DNA from 2 places in the Lysinibacillus sp. KU-BSD001 genome. Region 1 is predicted to be linked to the other one. Evidence: predicted binding sites of a transcription regulator. Region 1 holds the regulator's gene; the other holds the start of a gene.

Region 1 (3,202 bases):
TTTTTAATTGGTCTAGTGCTCGGTACCGTCAATGCGCTGTTAACCTTGTTTTTAGCATCTGTTATTGGGATGGTAATCGGGGGAGTTGTATTAAAAGTGCGCGGCCAAGGAAGGAAAACGCCTGTACCGTTTGGACCATCGATTGCGATTGGTGCGCTGATTACTTATTTTTATGGTGCACAGCTGATCGAATGGTATTGGCAATTATTTTAAATGAAACAAGGTGAATTCTACGGAATTTGCCTTTTTTTCTGTGGATTAGGCAAGTAAAATTGAAAATAAAGCAAGTACACCGCTGACTTCATAATAGATGGTGTTTGGCTAGTAGGATTTTTGCTTCGATCAACTTAGGGGGGATTTAGATGAAACCGATTATTGGTGTGACCATGCATTCATCAGAAAGAAAATTTGAAATTAATGAGACGTATATTCAAGCGGTTTTACAGGCAGGGGGCATTCCGCTTTGCTTCCCGCATATTACAACGGGGGTTGAGGAATTTATTTCCAAAATAGACGGGTTACTTTTAATTGGGGGACATGATATTCATCCGAAATTTTTTGGAGAAGATCCGATTCCGATGCAAGGGATGGTCATTGAACAACGCGACGAAAGTGATTTTCAAGTGTTACAGGCCGCATTAAAGCGCGACTTACCTGTTTTTGCCGTTTGTCGCGGCCATCAAGTGTTGAATGTGGCGTTTGGTGGCTCGCTGTATCAAGACATTCCGTCACAAGTAAATGGCGCTATACAACATGCCCAAAAATCAGCACGTCATGAAAAGATTCACCGTGTCGTCGTACAAGAGGGAACAAAGCTATGTGAGTTAATTGGCAGTGAAGTGTGGACGAATTCCTTCCATCATCAAGCGATTAAAGAAGTAGGGGACGGCTTAATGGTGACGGCGTCTACGAGTGATGGCATGATTGAAGCGATTGAACATCCAGATTATACATTTTGTTTAGGGGTGCAGTGGCATCCAGAAGAGCTAGCTATGAAACAAGATGATGCATCGCTTACTTTATTTCAAGCGTTTGTGGATGCGTGTCAAAAATAAAAAACGGTGTAGGCGAAGTGTGACTTTGCCTACACATTTTTATTAATGAATATTTCGGTATAACCCAACGACTTTCCCTAAAATCTTCACTTGGTCTACTAAAATCGGATCCATTGAAGAGTTTTCAGGTTGTAAGCGGAAATGTGTTTTTTCCTTATAAAAGCGCTTCACTGTTGCTTCATCATCTTCGGTCATCGCGACGACAATATCCCCGTTGTTTGCTGTAGATTGTTGTTTGACGATGACGTAATCCCCATCTAAAATGCCTGCTTCAATCATCGACTCGCCCATAATTTCCAGCATGAAAATTTGATCCTCACTTGTGCCATATGTGTTTGGAAGTGGGAAATATTCCTCTGTATTTTCAATGGCCGTAATCGGTAGCCCGGCTGTTACTTTGCCGATTAAAGGAACATGGATAACGTCTACTTTAGTTGTAAGTGTATCTTCTTGATTTAATACTTCAATAGCACGTGGCTTCGTAGGGTCCCGACGAATTAACCCCTTGCTTTCAAGACGAGCTAAATGACCATGCACGGTTGAACTAGAAGCAAGCCCGACAGCTTCCCCTATTTCACGAACGGACGGTGGATAGCCTTTAGAACGTACTTCTTCTTTGATGAATGCTAAAATTGCTTCTTGTCGTTTAGATACTTTTGTCATGTTTTTTCACCTCTCTGTAAGAGTTCTTCCTTATTATTTACACTCAGTATAACATATACGAACAGAAAAGCAAACGTGAGTTCGAAAAAATATTGACAAAAAACGAACAGCTGTATTAAAATGAGAACATACATTCCGAACAAGCATTCGAGGGGGATTTGTGGATGAATTGGTTAAAGAAAAATAACTATGTAGCGCTACTTTTAGGGGTTACAGTAGCATTTGTGACATACTTATACATAACAGATGAAAAAATTGAGCACTACGAACAGATTACAGTGCAGCATGGCGATACTTTATGGTCGTTAGCCGATGAATATCGTGGTAAAATGTCTACGCAAGACTGGGTTTCTTTTGTACAAAAGGAGAATTATTTATTTAATCAACTGCTAACGGCAGGTCAAACGATTACAATTCCTGTTGAAAAAGACTCCGTATATGTTGTTAGACTGTCAACACAAGAAGAAACTGATTCCATTAAAGTAGCGAGTGAACAACGATGACCCAACAAAAACAAGCTGTCGTTTATTGCCGTGTAAGCACAGTGAAAGAAACACAAGAAACATCTTTAGTCAGGCAGCGTGAAGAATTAACACGTTACGCCCAGCAGTTACAGTTTAAGGTAGCAGCTGTTTTCGAAGATCAACAAAGCGGTTATGATGTCGACCGAGACGGCTTACTTGAAATGCTCGATTTCATGAAAGCGAAACGTATTCAAACGCTTTTCATTCAGGATGAAACCCGGTTAGGGCGTGGCAATGCGCGAATGGCCGTGTTGCATTTACTGTTAAAGCAAGAGGTAACGGTTTATTCCTTGAATGAAGCGGGACCACTCTCATTAAATGAGATGGATACGATGCTGTTAGAAATATTAGCGATTGTAGAAGAATATCAGCGGAAATTGCATAATGCTAAAATCCGACGAGGCATGAGGCGCGCTGTAGAAAATGGCTATCGTCCTGAGTTAAATTTAACAGAGCGCGGCAACTTAGAGGGGCGTGAACGAATTGAAGTCCCGATTGAAGAAATCGTGAAGCTTCGAGACAGAGGCATGACATTTAAAGAAATTGCTAGTACATTACAAGGACTAGGATTTCAAGTAAGTAAAGCGACGATAAATCGCCGCTACATCGAATATACTGAGCAACAAGAACAATCAACAGAGTCACCAGAATAAGTTCTGGTGCTCTTTTTTTATGGTAAAAGTGTAAGATGGAAATTTGTCGAAATAGCCAGAATAAAGCACAATCACTTGCACTTCCGCTTATTTTTTCATACCTTTGTAATAGTTAGTGTAGAAAGGTGAGACATGTATGCTATCAAAAGAAAAAATTGCTCGTATTAATGAGCTATCTAAAAAGAAAAAAGCGGGAACATTAACAGAAGCGGAAGCAAAAGAGCAATCACAGTTACGAAAAGAATACTTAGACACATTCCGCAACACAATGCGCGACACAATTGAAAATGTAAAAATCGTGGACGCA
Region 2 (3,202 bases), on a different contig from region 1:
ATTCCCTCCAAATAGTTAATTCATTTGATGATAAATCTTCCCGAACGGTTGTATCGCATTGTAATGTTTTGGATGCATTATATAGCCCGAAGCGTACCGCATCGATAAACGGCTCTCCATGTAATGCAGCATGTAAAAAAGCACTTACAAAGGCATCCCCGGCTCCTGTTACATCAATAATGGTTTCGATGGCTATTGCATATAATCGTTCGATTCTTTCCTTACTTCCTACAACGACACCTGCACCACCAAGCGTTAACACGACATGCTCTGCACCTTTAGCTAACAAATCACGAACCGCCAATTCGTAGTCTTCCTCTGTTTGTAATGGGCGCGATAAATACGTTTCCGCTTCATCACGATTGCAAATAAAGTATGTGACACCTGTTAAATCTCCAGGCATACGACTCATTTTCGGTGAGGATACGGGTACAATAACAAATGGAATCGTTCGTAATTTAGCGAGCGCTAATGCATATTCGACCGCTTCTTGTGGGCAGTTTAAATCTACGACAATACATTTGGCATCAAGTATACGCGTTTCATGTTTACTCATTAGCCCTGGCAGTAACTCATCATAAATCGCCATATCCGCCATCGCAATAACTAATTCACCATCACGACTTAGTACAGCTGAGTATGAGCCTGTTGAGTGTTCCTGTAACGTTGCGGTCATTTCAAATGACATAAATTCTTCTGAATGCTGTTTTATTTTTTCTGCATCCGCATCTTCACCTAGTACCGTCATTAACTTAACGTCATTACCAAGCCTACCTAAGTTCTCTGCAATATTACGGGCTACACCACCGACGCTAGTTGTGACATTTGTAGGGTTCGATGTGGCTAATTGCACAGCACCTTCTACGTGAAATTTCCGATCCACATTGGCTCCACCAATGGTGATAATCGCTTGCCTTTTCGGTAAAACGTAAGCACGACCTACAATTTCCCCTTTCCTAATTAGCGAGGATACTGTATTCGCCAGTGCTGGCCTAGACATCCCTAGTCTTTCCGACATTTCCTGTTGCGATAAATACGGATTTTCTTGTATTAATCGCAATACAAGTTGCTCTTTTTCATTCAAGGTATTCACCTCAATTCAAACATTTGTTTATATAATAAACTTTTGTTTATAAAAATGCAAATAAAAACAGCAAACCTATTTTAGTTTGCTGTTTTTTTGCTTAATTATTTATGTCTGTTTCTGTGTTATTTGTATTAGTTGTATTTCCAACAGGTAAATCAGAGCCATCTTCTGCTACAAGGGGTTGTACTAACACCTCGACACGGCGGTTTTTCGCGCGCCCTTCCGCTGTGTCATTTGAAGCAATTGGATTGTACTCACCGAAGCCTTTGACACTAAAGTACTTAGAATCCAACTCTGGATTTGAATTTACAATAATTTTTAAGAAGTTTACAGCACGAATTACAGATAGCTCCCAGTTTGACGCAAATTCTGCTGTATTCATCGGCACAGTATCCGTATGTCCCGTAATGATTACATTACGCGCTGGATTAAACGCTAAAATCTCCGATAGTTCTTCAGCAATATTAGTATATTCAGGTTTAATATTTGCACTACCTGGCGCAAATAACACGCTATCACGAATCGTGATTAATAAACCTTCATCCGTCATCACGGTTGAAAATTGATTTTCTAATTCATTCACAGCGATTAACTGCTCTACACGTTCTTGCGCTTCTTGTAATTGCTTTTGGTCTTCCAAATACTTAGTAGCTGCTTCACTTAATTGTGAGCTATTCGGTGAAGAGACAGGAGATGTATGTTCCATCACACCTGTTCCACCATCAAATACTTGATTGAATACCTCCGACATTTTTTGAAGTTTTTCCTGATCTACTGTACTCGAAGCAAAAAGAACGATAAATAGCGCTAGTAAAAGTGTTAATAAGTCCGCATAAGGAATTAGCCACGACTCATCCACATGCTCTTCATGCTTTTTATGTCTAGTCTTCTTTGCCAAGGCCACCCGCCCCGCTTTCCGTAATTTGCTTACGTTCTTCCATTGTTAAGTATGAAGCTAATTTTTGTTCGATCACACGAGGCGCCTCCCCTTCTAAAACAGAAAGGATTCCCTCAATCATCATCATTTTTTGTTTTACTTCTACAGCTGATTTGCGTTTTAATTTGTTGGCAAACGGGTGCCATAAAACGTAACCCGTAAAAATCCCCATTAGTGTGGCTACAAAGGCTGCTGAAATGGCAGTCCCTAATTTTTCGATATCGTTCATATCTTTTAATGCTGCTATCAGACCTATTACGGCACCAAGTACCCCTAGTGTAGGTGCATATGTACCCGCTTGCGTAAACACCTGTGCACCACTTGCATGACGATCTTCCATCGCCTGCACTTCTTCTGTTAATACATCTCTTATGTAATCTGCGTTTTGCCCATCAATGGCTAACGTTAAGCCATTCTTTAAGAACGGGTCTTCAATTTCTGTTGCTTTACTTTCAAGTGCAAGCAACCCTTCACGACGCGCTAAATCTGCCCATTGCGAGAACATTTTAATGATTTCTACATCATCTGCTAACTTCGTTTCTTTAAAAATTTTACCAAATAACTTCGGTACACGCTTTAATTCTTTCATCGGGAATGCGATGACTACTGCTGCAACCGTACCAAAGATAATAATAAAGATGGCAGCTGGGTTTATTAGCGCATCTGGTCCTACCCCTTTAAACTGCATCCCTACTAGAAGTGACACAAACGCTATAATAATCCCTACTAATGACGAAATATCCATGCCTATACCTCCAATAACTCGTTCTTTTTTTATTTCGACCTGTTCTGCTTTTTATTAACATTTCTATTAATATAGTATAAAGGGTAATCCATTTTTTTTCGATGTCATAATGTTTTTTTCTTTCCAAATTGCCAGTTTTTGATTATATTGAATCAATAATTATAAACAGTTTTGAATTTTTATATGGAGGAATGATAAAAATGATGGGTGATTTTAATAATAATCTTTTAAAATATGCTGAACTTGCAGTAAAAGTAGGTGTAAATATCCAAAAAGGGCAGTTTCTTTATATAGCCGCTTCAACCGATGCAGTAGAATTTGTCCGTCTCGTGACAAAAGTTGCGTATAAAGTTGGGGCTAAACAAGTATTTGTAGATTTTTCTGACGATCAAATTGGCCGCTATCGCTATGAGTTAGCACCAGAGGATTCATT

Evidence for each region. Region 1 encodes LexA, which represses DNA repair genes until DNA is damaged. Its sites were predicted from a motif close to CGAACATATGTTCG; they were not measured.
Region 2: the regulator LexA is predicted to act here: its motif matches at 1,101-1,114, upstream of AAGS61_RS18570 (carbohydrate kinase).

What each region holds. Positions count from the first base shown of each region.
Region 1 is NZ_JBDQZI010000001.1:389,949-393,150, forward strand. Features, by position in the region: gene AAGS61_RS02000 (prepilin peptidase) at 1-213, shown strand, start outside; gene AAGS61_RS02005 (gamma-glutamyl-gamma-aminobutyrate hydrolase family protein) at 363-1,055, shown strand; gene lexA (transcriptional repressor LexA) at 1,098-1,718, opposite strand; gene yneA (cell division suppressor protein YneA) at 1,883-2,221, shown strand; gene AAGS61_RS02020 (YneB family resolvase-like protein) at 2,218-2,895, shown strand; gene AAGS61_RS02025 (DUF896 domain-containing protein) at 3,032-3,202, shown strand, end outside.
Region 2 is NZ_JBDQZI010000017.1:45,071-48,272, forward strand. Features, by position in the region: gene AAGS61_RS18570 (carbohydrate kinase) at 1-1,084, opposite strand, end outside; gene motB (flagellar motor protein MotB) at 1,185-1,985, opposite strand; gene motA (flagellar motor stator protein MotA) at 1,969-2,769, opposite strand; gene AAGS61_RS18585 (aminopeptidase) at 2,973-3,202, shown strand, end outside.